DNA from 2 places in the Pseudoalteromonas sp. MMG024 genome. Region 2 is predicted to be linked to the other one. Evidence: predicted binding sites of a transcription regulator. Region 2 holds the regulator's gene; the other holds the start of a gene.
What was found. Region 2 encodes MetJ, which represses methionine synthesis genes. Its sites were predicted from a motif close to TAGACGTCTAGACGTCTA; they were not measured.
Positions count from the first base shown of each region.

Region 1: metE (5-methyltetrahydropteroyltriglutamate--homocysteine S-methyltransferase) is a predicted target of MetJ. The motif match lies at 4,007-4,024, and genes of this name have one in related genera.

Region 1 is NZ_JAKFZO010000004.1:100,682-107,426, reverse strand. It holds gene L1068_RS05130 (FtsX-like permease family protein) at 1-773, shown strand, start outside; gene L1068_RS05125 (TIGR01777 family oxidoreductase) at 785-1,681, opposite strand; gene L1068_RS05120 (AI-2E family transporter) at 1,771-2,820, shown strand; gene L1068_RS05115 (LysR family transcriptional regulator) at 2,855-3,739, opposite strand; gene metE (5-methyltetrahydropteroyltriglutamate--homocysteine S-methyltransferase) at 4,043-6,313, shown strand; gene L1068_RS05105 (GGDEF domain-containing protein) at 6,348-6,745, opposite strand, start outside.
Region 2 is NZ_JAKFZO010000029.1:23,831-30,575, forward strand. It holds gene metL (bifunctional aspartate kinase/homoserine dehydrogenase II) at 1-1,029, opposite strand, end outside; gene metB (cystathionine gamma-synthase) at 1,038-2,258, opposite strand; gene metJ (met regulon transcriptional regulator MetJ) at 2,449-2,772, shown strand; gene L1068_RS19715 (malic enzyme-like NAD(P)-binding protein) at 2,818-4,059, opposite strand; gene rpmE (50S ribosomal protein L31) at 4,458-4,673, opposite strand; gene priA (primosomal protein N') at 4,885-6,745, shown strand, end outside.

The sequences.
Region 1 (6,745 bases), on a different contig from region 2:
CATGGCGTGATACCTTGCCGAAACACAATGAAATTGTTGAAGGTGAGTGGTTAAACCCAGATGCCAACGAGCTTTCCATGGAACAATCTATGGCAGCACGTTTAGGGGTTAAAATTGGCGATGAACTGGAGTTCTTAATCGGTTCGCAGCGTTTTAGTGCCAAAATTACCAGCTTGCGCGAGGTGAACTGGTCTACCATGCAGCCCAACTTCTTTATTATTTTAAGTCCTAACGTGCTGTCACAATTTCCGGCAACGTATATTTCTGCCATTAGCACACCACAAGAGTCAAAACGTGCCTTACAGCAACTCGTGCGCAATCACCCTAGCGTGAGTATTATTGATGTAGATTCAATGATAAAGCAGGTGCGCTCAACTATCGACCAAGTGGCAACGGCCATTAGTTTTGTACTGATAATTGTGGTGATTTGCGGTGCGTTAGTATTGGTGTCGCAAGTGCAGGCAAGTTTGCATGATCGCATGCAAGAAGTGGTGATATTGCGAACTCTTGGTGCTAAAGCCAAGCTCATTAAAAACGCGGTGCTTTACGAATTTGTATTGCTTGGTTTATTTGCCGGCATTGCTGCAGCACTGTTTAGCGATATTGCATTACTCGTTGTGCAGTACCGTATGTTTGAGCAAATTGGTAATTTGCATCCAACAATGTGGCTTTACGGGCCTGTAGTTGGTGCCTTATTCGTAGCAGTGCTTGGTTATAGTTTAGTGGCAAAAACGCTGCGAAAAAACACCCAAGGGCTTGTAAGGGCGCTGTAAAAAAGTGGGCGTTATCGCCCACTTAGTATATTTTCAAGCGCAGGTTTTAAATGTGGAAAATGAAATTTAAAATCTGCGTCTTGCAGCGCTTTTGGTTTAACTGCTTGACCAAATACTAGTAAATCAGCCATCTCACCAAACATTAATCGCAATACAAATTCAGGCATTCTAAAAAAGTTAGGTTTTTCTAACGTTTCACTCAGGCTTTCGGAGAATTGATTATTCGAAACCGGATTAGGTGCCGTTGCGTTAAACACACCGCTTAGCGATTCGTTTTCGATTAAAAACAGAATAATGTTTACCATGTCGTTAATGTGGATCCACGACATTTGCTGTTTACCATCTGCAATAGGGCCGCCTAGGCAAAACTGAAATGGCGGTACCATTTTTTTCAATGCGCCACCGTGTTTTGCAAGCACCACACCGGTGCGCAAAATACACACGCGGGTTTTATCCGATTGTGCTTTTTTGGCAAGCGTTTCCCATTGTTTGCAAAGGTAATGACTATATTCATCAAAAGGTTGGTTATGCTGTTCATCAACCGGGTCAGTTTGTCTGCCATAATAGCCTATGGCACTGCCCGATATAAACGTATGTGGTGGGTTATCTGCTGCGTTAATTTTGTCGGTGATTTGCTCGGTAATGTGCCAGCGACTAGATTCAATTTTTTGTTTTTGCGCTTTGCTCCAACGCTTATCAGCTATTGGTTCGCCGGCAAGGTTAATCACAATATCAAGCTGGTTAAAGTCAATATCTTCAAGGGTTTCAAACGCATTTACATGGTGTCCCAAAATGGTAAACGCTTTTTCTTTTTTGCGGGTTAGCACCATTAACTTATGATGGTTTGCTAAGTGCTTACACAAGTGTGAGCCAATTAGGCCTGTGGCCCCAGTGATTAAAATATTCATAGATAAATCAAATAGCTTCCTATTTGCCACGCTTATAATGTAGCATAGCGCTAATTAGAACAAAGTGATAATACGAACTAAGGATAGCTATGGTTCAGCCCAATTTTACTGGCGCCAGTAAAAGTTTATTGATTTTTGCGGCCTTAATCGTTGTTTTAGCCGGCTTGAAATTAGCAAGCGCAATTGTCGTTCCGTTTTTACTCTCCGTATTTATTGCCATTATTTGTAGTCCGTTGATTAATTTTATGGGACGTTATCGCGTACCAAAAGGCGCAGCAATTACACTGGTTATTTTACTGATAATGTTAATTGTGGTCAGTCTGGCAGGGCTTGTTGGTCAATCGGTTAATGGCTTTTCACAAAACGTTCCCGTGTATAAAGAGCAATTACAAACCGAGTTCTCAGGCCTATTAACCATGTTGGCTGAGTATAATATTTTGATCGATAAAGATCGCATTATGTCGTTTTTAGATCCCGGTAAACTTATCGACCTAGCTGCGAATACGCTCGCCGGCGTTGGTGGCGTAATGGCTGACTTGTTTTTAATTATTCTAACCGTTGTATTTATGCTAGTTGAAGCGCCTTATATCGGTAAAAAAGTGCATTTAGCCCTTGATGATCCCGATATGAAGCAAAAACAAATCGACCTATTTTTAGACTCGGTTAATTCGTATCTCGCTATCAAAACACTGGTTAGTTTAGCGACCGGTGTTTTGGTTACGGTAATGCTTTGGGCATTTGGCATCGACTACTTTATTTTGTGGGGCGTGCTGGCGTTTTTCTTAAATTATATTCCTAATATCGGTTCTATCATTGCGGCAATTCCGGCGGTATTACTGGCTGTTGTACTGCAAGGACCTGGCGTTGCAGGTTTAATTGGCATTGGTTACATGGCAATTAACACCGTAATGGGCAATATGATTGAGCCACGCTTTATGGGTAAAGGCTTAGGTTTATCACCACTTGTCGTGTTTTTATCATTATTGTTTTGGGGCTGGTTACTTGGCACTGTAGGCATGTTACTTTCCGTACCGCTTACCATGGTTGTGAAAATTGCCCTTGAAAACAGTGAAGAAGGGCGTTGGCTTGCAATGTTATTAAGTGGCGAAGAGCAAATTAATGAAGAACTAGAAAGCTAATTTGTAGTTAAATAGATAAAAGGGTTAGCACGTGCTAGCCCTTTTTTTGTTTGCAGGTATTTAAAAAGTGGCGATAAACCGGGTTGTCGCTCATGGTTTTTTTCATCGCTAAATACATAGGGCGCGATAAACCAAGCGCACCTAATGGAATTGACTTAATTAATCCTTGGCTTTCATAAGGGGTTACTAGCCAATCTGGTAAAGCAGCCACACCCATACCGGCGCTTACAAGCTGAAAAATAAGCAAGCCTTGATCGACAGTTTTTAAGGTGCCATCGAAACGCGCATTTTGAATAAAGTGCTTAAAAATATCTTGTCTTTCGCGTGGGATCGGATACGAAATAATCGTTTCGTCTTTTAAATCAAGCGCGGTTACATACGCTTTTTTAGCTAGCGGATGGTCTGGGCTGACAATTAGCTTTAACTTAAAATCAAATAAATGTGCGAACTCAAGGCGCTCTGTTTCACGAATATCCGATGTTAAAACTAAATCCAACTCATCGTTTAACAGCTCCGGAATGGCGTCGTAGCTAAAACCTCGCTCGTAATCTACCTTAATATCCGGCCAAAAGTTGTTAAATTCTTTAATTGTTGGCAATAACCAATGAAAACACGCATGGCATTCAACGCTTAAACGCAATTGCGAGATAGGTTGGTTTAAGCTTTCTTTTAATCTGCATTTGGTTGCTTCCACTTTTGGCAGTACATCGTTAGCAAGTTCTAACAACAACATACCTTGTGGGGTAAAACGTACGGGGTGTGTTTTACGCTCAAACAACTGACAATCGAGTTTGTTTTCTAAATCTTTGATTTGGTGAGATAAAGCAGATTGGGTTAGAAAAAGCTCTCGCGCGGTATTAACCAAAGACCCTGTCTCTTTAAGGGTTGCGATGGTTTTAAGGTGTTTTACATCAATCATCTTTAGGAATACTCATATTAAACTTGAACGACCGTGAGAGAGATTTGATACTAGCTGTTTATTTTTCATGTTTCAATGTTGATTTGTACATATCGTCGTCATTTTAATAATAAATTTCTATTTTATATATATGTATAGGTTATGATAGCGCTGTCAATTGGTGTTTGGATTATATGTGAAACTTTGCTTTTCTATTCTGTATTAATTTATTTCAAGTTAAATTGGAAAAACTTGCGATTTTGTTGAATTAAATTTATCACTAATGTTTAGCCGTTTAAACGTCTTAAATAAAAGGATATCTAGATGGCAATTACAATTCACAACTTAGGTTTTCCACGTATCGGGAAAAAGCGCGAACTTAAAAAGGCGGTTGAGGCCTATTGGCGAAATGAGAGTTCACTCACAGAATTGCAAACGCAAGGACAGACAATTCGCAAAGACAATTGGCAATTACAGCAAAGCCAAGGTGTTGAGTTGTTGCCAGTAGGGGATTTTGCATGGTACGACCATGTACTTAATACCTCTTTGTTGTTCGGCGTGGTACCAAGGCGTCACCAAAATGAAACACAAACGGTAGATTTAGACACCTTATTTCGCATTGGGCGCGGCAGAGCACCGTCTGGTTGTGCATGCGCGGCAAGTGAAATGACCAAGTGGTTTAATACCAACTATCACTACATCGTACCTGAACTGATTGAAAATCAAACATTTGAAATTAGCTTTACAGAGCTATTTGACCAGGTAAAAGAAGCGCAAGCGCTCGGTCATCAGGTGAAACCTGTATTGGTTGGTCCGGTTACTTATTTGCATTTGGCAAAAACTGTCGGCGAATTTGATAAGTTAGCCCTGCTGCCACGTCTACTGACAGCGTATCAACATGTATTGAGTAAATTAGCAGATTTAGACGTTGAATGGGTGCAAATAGATGAACCCATTTTAGCGTTAGAACTAACGCCAGAATACCTATATGCGCTTACCGCCAGTTTTAATAAACTGCAAGGACCAGGTGTAAAGCTACTGCTGGCAACGTATTTTGGTTTAGTTGAAAACTACCTAGATGATATTGCAACATACCCAGTAGACGGCGTACATTTTGATTTGGTTGCCGAAGCGCAAGATATAGAGAAGATTAACGAGCGCATAGCTAAAGATAAAGTATTGTCTTTAGGTGTTATCAACGGCCGTAATATTTGGAAAACGGATCTCGAGGCGGTTTACAACCAAATACAATCGGTGGTTTCATCACGTGAGCATGTTTGGTTAGCGCCTTCGTGTTCGTTGTTGCATACGCCTGTTGATTTAGCCTTAGAATCAACGCTTGATAGTGAAATTAAATCCTGGCTGGCATTTGCAAAACAAAAAGGGCACGAATTATCGTTATTGAAACAGGCCTTGCTGTCGGGGGATGTAACTTCACTTATTGACTATTCAGCGCCAGTGAAAGCGCGTGCGAAATCGCTTCGTGTAAACGATGCTGCAGTGAAGTTACGCCTTGATAGCCTAACCAAGCAAGATGGTGAGCGTACTAGCCCTTTTGCTAAACGTCAGTTGGTTCAAAAGCAAGGGCTTGGTTTACCTATTTTACCAACGACTACTATTGGCTCTTTCCCGCAAACAAAGGCTATCCGTAAGGCGCGTCGCGATTTTAAAGCCGGTAATATTAGCGAAGCCGATTACACGGCTCAAATGCAAAATGAAATTTCCTATGCTGTTGCACAGCAAGAAGCTGTGGAGCTCGATGTGTTAGTTCACGGCGAAGCAGAGCGTAATGATATGGTGGAGTATTTTGGCGAACTGCTCGAAGGCTTTGCCTTTACCCAATTTGGCTGGGTGCAATCGTATGGCTCGCGCTGTGTTAAACCACCAATTATTTGGGGCGATATAAGCCGTAAACACCCAATGACGGTTAACTGGACCGAATATGCACAATCACTCACTAATAAACAGATGAAAGGCATGTTAACAGGCCCTGTGACGATTTTGTTTTGGTCGTTTGTTCGCGATGATCTCGCAAAGCCAATCATTGCCAATCAAATAGCGCTGGCGCTGCGCGACGAAGTGGTTGATTTAGAAAAAGCGGGCATAAACATTATTCAAATTGATGAACCTGCATTTCGTGAAGGGTTGCCGTTAAAAGCATCGAAGTGGCAAAACTATTTAAATTGGGCGGCGTATACGTTTCGTGTATCGGCATCTGGCGTAAGCGACAGCACGCAAATTCACACCCATATGTGTTATGCCGAATTTAACGATATTATCGCGGCGATTGCCGATATGGATGCAGACGTAATTACGATTGAAACGTCGCGTTCAAATATGGAATTGCTTAACGCATTTGAAGATTTTGATTATCCCAACGAAATTGGCCCTGGCGTTTACGATATTCACAGCCCGAATATTCCAGAGGTAACGTGGATTAAACAGTTGATGAAAGAGGCCGCGAAAAAAGTACCGGTGGAACGTCTTTGGATAAATCCAGATTGCGGTTTAAAAACCCGTGGCTGGCAAGAAACCCAAGCAGCACTTAAAAACATGGTAACCGCAGCAAAAGAGCTCAGACAAGAACTCGCTTAAGTTACGTGTGATATGCGGGGAAACTGAGTTTGGATTAACTCAGTTTTCCTGTGGTTAAAAAGGTAAAAGCTTGTTTTGCAGGCATAGGTTTTGCTACCAAAAAGCCTTGGCCATATTGGCATTTAGTTTGTTTCAGTACATCGAGCTGAGTTTGTGTTTCAATTCCTTCAGCTACCACGTCAAATTCAAGGGCGCTGGCAAGGGTTAAAATAGCATCAACCAATGGGTGGTTTTCGCCGCAGTTAAGGTTATCAATAAAGCTTTTATCAATTTTTAAAATATGTATAGGTAATTGATGCAAATAGCCAAGTGCCGAATAACCCGTACCAAAGTCATCTAAACACAGTTTTACGCCGCAGGTTTTCAGCTTTTCAATTATTTCTGTCGCAAGGGAAAGGTTTTCAATTAGCCCCGATTCAGTAATTTCAATGC
Region 2 (6,745 bases):
CGCAACTTGCTCGCCAAACTGACTTGGTACAAGCAGTAACGTATTTCCCTCTACCTCAAGCGGCTGAAGCGGATGCTGCAGAATAATGCTTAACTCTCGAATGCTATCTTTATTGTTATGAGTAAGTTGAAATACATCAACACTGGCTAGTGTCGTTAAAAAACGTTTTGCTTTCGCTTGTTCGTTAGCAACCACTTGCGTGCCATCACTATGGCTATCGTAGCTACTACGAACGACTAATTTAATATCGCTGTCTTTTAATGGTGTAAGCGTTTTAGCATGCAATACAGGGTTACCCAATCGCGCTAATTGTTGTGCTTGCTGCTGGCTAATTTTATTGTATTTAACCGCCTTCTCTACTTTACGTGGATCGGTACTGTAAACGCCTTGAGTATCTGTCCAAATTGTAACACTGCTGGCATTAATATATTTACCAAGCAAAGTCGCACTGTAATCGCTACCATTTCGGCCTAGCGTCACCGTGTTACCCACTTCGTCACTTGCGATAAATCCTGTCACCACATTAAGTTGATCGCTCTTTAATGCCTGACAGCGTGCAGTATTTTCTTGATGCTTAAGATTATTTTGTGCAACAACAAATAGCTTGCGGCTATCAAAGTGAGTCGCAGCAACCCCTTGCTTATTTAAATAATGCGCAAGTAATCGGGCAGACCACAGCTCACCGTGAGCAAGCAACCACGCCTGCTCTAACTCTGCACAGCCAGCACGTTGAGAGATTGCATTAATATCATCAATAAAGTGAGCATACACTTCACTTTTATCACCTAGTAATTCAGAAATCAGTGCGCATTGGTGATCTTTTAGTAACGCAATTACCTCGCCAACACCTTTATGATCTTGATTGTGATAACACGACCACAAGCGCACAAGCGTGTCGGTCGTTTTACCTGCTGCAGATACAACAATGGCATCGCCATACGCTAGTTGCTGACAAATATTGGCAACTGCATGGTAGCGCTTAGCACTGCTTAGGCTTGACCCACCAAATTTATATACTTGTTTTGTCATTTAAATAATCACCACAATGCAGGTCGTGCAGCGCAGCATTGAGTGCTTTTTTCTCCACCAGCAGCGACATCTTTGTTAATTGTTTTTGCAAATGCTTGTTCAAGATCTGCGATTAAATCTTCAACATCTTCAATACCAACAGAAATACGAATTAACGTATCGTTTACGCCCGCTTTAATGCGTGCTTCAGGCGCCATGCCGGCGTGTGTCATGGTAGCCGGGTGGCAAATTAAGCTCTCTACACCACCAAGTGATTCAGCAAGGCTAAACTGTTCTACACTCGTTAAAAATTTAGCCGTATCTTCAATTGTGCCTTTAATACTAAAGCTCACCATGCCACCAAAACCTTTTTGCTGTGCTTTTGCTAAGTCATGTTGTGGATGACTTTCAAGGCCTGGGTAATAGACTTTCTCTACATGCTCACATGTCTCTAAGTAACGAGCGATGGCAAATGCGTTTTCTTGGTGCTGTTTAATACGCACATTTAAAGTACGAATACCACGCAGCGTTAAATACGCATCAAATGGCGCACCTGTAATGCCAATATTATTTGCCCACCAAGCGAGCTCTTCACCTAACTCCGCAGTGCGTGTGATAACCACGCCACCAACAACATCTGAGTGGCCATTGATGTATTTTGTGGTTGAGTGGATAACAATATCTACACCAAATGAAATTGGGTTTTGTAATGCAGGAGATAAAAACGTGTTGTCAGTTCCCACTAACGCCCCTACCGAATGAGAAACTTCCACTACTTTGGCAATGTCAGTTAAACGTAAAACTGGGTTACTTGGCGTTTCAATCCACACTAGCTTAGGTTTAATTGCTTTAATCTGCTCATAGCAAGACGCTTGTGTAAAGTCGACAACCGCTACTTTTAATAAACCGCGTTTTTCAAGGCTCGTGAATAAACGGTAACTGCCGCCATAGCAATCATGAGGAATTAAAATGGTGTCTTCTGGTGTTAAGATTTGTGTGCATAAGTGAACAGCAGCCATACCTGTTGCAGTTACAATCCCCTTTTTACCACCTTCTAGCTTAGCAAGCGTATCAGCCAAAATATCGCGATTAGGATTACCGCTACGGCCATAATCATAATCACGCTTTTTATCAAAATCGGCGAACGAATAAGTCGTCGATAAATATAACGGTGGAACAACCGCACCATGATGCTTATCTGCGGTAATGCCATTGCGAACAGCAAGGGTTGTTTGTTTGTTCTGCTTCATAACTCTGCCAATTAGATGTTTAGACGTCTAAAAGGTTAAACCACTAAACAGTGGAAGTCAAAACTTTTACACGTCTATATAGCCAAATAAATGATATTTGACTATATATTTTAAAACGATAAAATTTTGCCTCTTAATATACAGGCTATCGTCAAAATTAAATCGTAACAGATATAGGCTAGTACACTTTATGGCAACTGAATGGAACGGTGAATATATTCACCCATATGCAGAACACGGTAAAAAATCAGAACAAGTGAAAAAAATTACCGTATCTATCCCACTTAACGTATTGAAAGTACTGACAGACGAGCGCACTCGTAGACAAGTAAATAACTTACGTCATGCAACCAATAGCGAACTACTGTGTGAAGCATTTTTGCATGCGTTTACAGGTCAGCCATTGCCAGACGATGAAGATTTGAGAAAAGATAACCCTGAGCATATTCCGCAGCGGGTAAAAGAAATTCTTGCTGAACGCGGCTTACCAGTTCCAGAGCTTGAAGATGAATAAAAAAAACCTCAGCAATTGCTGAGGTTTTTTTTGCTTTTAATCAAGTTAAAGCATGTAGTTTTCTGGCATTTCAATCTGCGCAACGCCCGACTCAACCGCGGCTTCAGCAACAGCACGCGCTACACGCGGAAGCAAACGCGGGTCCATTGGCTTAGGAATGATGTAATCTTTACCAAATTCAAGATTTGATTCACCAGACGCTGACAATACCTCTTGCGGTACTGGCTCTTTAGCAATTTCGCGAATCGCATTTACCGCCGCAATTTTCATTTCGTCATTAATCGCTGTTGCGCGCACATCAAGCGCACCACGGAAAATAAACGGGAAGCACAATACGTTGTTAACTTGGTTAGGGTAATCTGAACGACCTGTAGCCATAATTAAATCATTGCGCGCAGCATTCGCCACTTCCGGTTTAATTTCCGGATCAGGGTTAGAACACGCAAATACTACTGGCTTATTTGCCATCAGCTTTAAATCTTCAGGAGCAAGTAAGTCAGGACCTGAAACACCCACAAATACGTCTGCTTCTTCAATAACATCTTGTAAGGTGCGCTTATCTGTATTGTTTGCAAATAGCATTTTGTATTCATTTAGGTCTTCACGACGCGTATGAATAACCCCTTTTCTATCAAGCATATAAATGTGCTCACGTTGTGCACCACATTTAATTAACAGCTCCATACACGCAATTGCTGCTGCACCTGCACCTAAACATACAATTAATGCATCTTTTAACTTTTTACCTTGGATCTCTAACGCATTCAGCATGCCCGCCGCAGTTACAATCGCGGTACCATGTTGGTCATCATGAAATACTGGCACACTGCAACGTTCAATAAGCGCTTTTTCAATTTCAAAACACTCTGGCGCTTTAATATCTTCTAGGTTAATACCTCCAAAAGTATCTGCAATATTTTCTACAGTATTAATAAAGTCTTCGGTAGTACGGTGCTTAACTTCAATATCAATTGAATCTAAACCAGCAAAACGCTTAAATAATAACGCCTTACCTTCCATAACAGGTTTTGATGCAAGCGGCCCTAAATTACCTAAACCTAAAATTGCAGTACCGTTTGAGATAACAGCGACCATATTACCCTTTGCAGTATATTTGTATGCATTGTTCGGATCTGCTGCGATCTCACGAACCGGTTCAGCAACACCAGGACTATAAGCTAATGCAAGATCATTAACTGTCTCTGCTGGTTTGGTTAATTCGATGCTGATTTTTCCAGGAACGGGTTCAGAATGGTATTGTAGCGCTTTTTCTCTTATGTCAGACATGCGTGCCTTATCCTACGATGTTAAAAGTGAGAGATACTGGTTTAATAGTACGGCATTTAGAGTAAATAGAAGTTAAATGCGGTTATATCTTAACCTAAGACCATAGTTGAATTTACAACAATAGGCTTGTGGATATTTTCTGCTAAATCATTACCAGATTGAAGTTAATTCAGATCCGACCAGATTCACAGCCATCTATTTTTTACACTCGACAGATACTATTTTGCCAACAGATAGTAAAAATAATGAATATTGAAGCTATCTATAATCCAGTATATAGCCATCTATTTAGAATAAAAAGACATAGAAAAACCATATAACATGACAAAAATTCATATTAAATTTTAGATACAAAAAAAGCACCCTTAGGTGCTTTTTTGAAAGAACTAAAATAGCTCTTATTTTTTGCTTGAAAGCGCGCCAAAACGCTTGTTGAAGCGATCAACACGACCACCTGTATCAAGCACTTTTTGCTTACCAGTGTAGAACGGGTGACACTCTGAACAAACATCTAAGTGGATGTCTTTACAAAGAGTTGAACGCGTTTCGAATTTGTTACCACAAGAACAAGTAGCATTGATTGCTTCGTACTTAGGGTGGATACCTTCTTTCATAGTAAACCTCTAATTAGGCCGCATCGCTCTCCAAACCCGAAGTCTGGCACCATACGTTGTTAAACAAAAATATATAGGGCGCGAATTCTAGCCAACTAACATATCAATAGCAAGATCTTTAACCATCTTCAGATAAATTTTGTTTAACACTAGCCGCAAACACAATGCCATGATTTAATTTCCACAAATGCGCTCTAAAAATAAAAGTTGAATGACTACGCCTGTTGTTGCAGAAATTGCCTTAAATATACCGCTTTACCGTAACTTTGATTACCTCGTAGAACCTCAGTTTCAAACTAATATTGCGGTGGGTTGTCGTGTTGCAGTTCAATTTGGTCGTCAGCAACTTATCGGCATTGTTGTTGCGTTAAAATCAAATAGTGAATTTCTCGATAAACTAAAACCTATTTCACGTTTAATTGATAACAACGCGATTATTGATCGCCATATGATTAGCCTGATCGAATTTGCGAGTCATTATTATCAAAACCCGCTTGGAGAGTGCTACCAAGTTGCACTACCAACTCTGTTAAATAAAGGCGAAGCACTTGATAAGTCTGCGGTGCCCATCATTAAACTGGTCGATGAAAATGCATCAGTGAATGGTAAAAAACAGCGCCAACTAATCGAGCATTTAGTTGATTCGGGCAGTACGCCAGTTACCGAATTGAGTGCGCTCGGGTTTAGTAGTGCAACCGTTAAATCACTGCTGGAAAAAGCGATTATTGAGAAAACGGTTGAATATAATCGTGATTGGCAATCAAAACCTATCGCAATCGGCGATAAACCCAAACTTAAGCGTGAACAAGCTATTGCACTTGCAGCAATTAATCAAGCTACAGGCTATACGTGCTATTTGCTTGAAGGTGTAACTGGCAGCGGAAAAACAGAAGTTTATCTGCAAGCTTTAGAAAAGCCATTGCAACAAGGTAAACAAGCGTTAGTACTGGTACCCGAAATTGGCTTAACGCCACAAACCGTTAACCGCTTTCGTAGGCGCTTTCCTAATGTGCCTATTATGCTTTGGCACTCAGCAATGACGGATAATGAACGCCTATCAACTTGGCGTGCAGCACAAACTCAAAGCGCTGCCATCGTAATTGGCACCCGCTCTAGTGTGTTTTTACCATTTGCCAAACTTGCGATAATTATTGTTGATGAAGAGCACGACTTGTCATTTAAACAGCAAGATTCTCTGCGCTACCACGCCCGTGATTTAGCTTGCTTCCGCGCTGCTAAACTTGCTATTCCACTAATTTTAGGTAGTGCAACGCCGTCGCTCGAAACGATTCATAATGCCACAAATAATAAGTACCAATTGCTTACATTAACTGAGCGAGCACAAACACAAAGCGATAATCAGTATGTGCTACTTGATATGCGAGGGCAGCATCAGCAGTCTGGTCTTGCGCTTGCAACGCTTGATTACATCAAAAAAGAGCTTACTAAAGGTAAGCAAATTATGGTGTTTTTAAATCGTAGAGGTTTTTCGCCTAGTCTTATTTGCCACGAATGTGGCTGGTTAAGCCAATGCCAACATTGTAGCGCCAATGCCACCTATCACAAACATATTCGCAATTTAATTTGCCATCATTGCGGTGCGCAAGAGCATGTGCCAACACAATGTCCAAGTTGTGGTAGTACGCAAATTATCCCTGCAGGACAAGGTACAGAGCAAGTTGCTGAGTTTTTAGCTGAGAGCTTTCCAGACACCCCAATCACCCGAGTTGACCGCGATTCAACCCGCAAAAAAGGCAGTTTGGAAAGCGTATTGCACGACATAAACAAAGGCGAACCACGCATTTTAATTGGCACGCAAATGCTCGCTAAAGGACATCATTTTAGTGAAGTGTCGTTAGTCGTCATTATGGATGTCGATAGCGGACTCTACTCTTACGATTTTCGCGCTACAGAGCACCTAGCCCAATTAATTACCCAAGTTTCAGGTCGCGCAGGGCGTAGCGGTGAAGCCGGCACGGTATTGCTCCAAACGCATTTTCCAGAACATCCGCTATTACAAGACTTAATTAATAATGGCTACCAAGACTTCTCCCGTTATGCTTTGCGTGAAC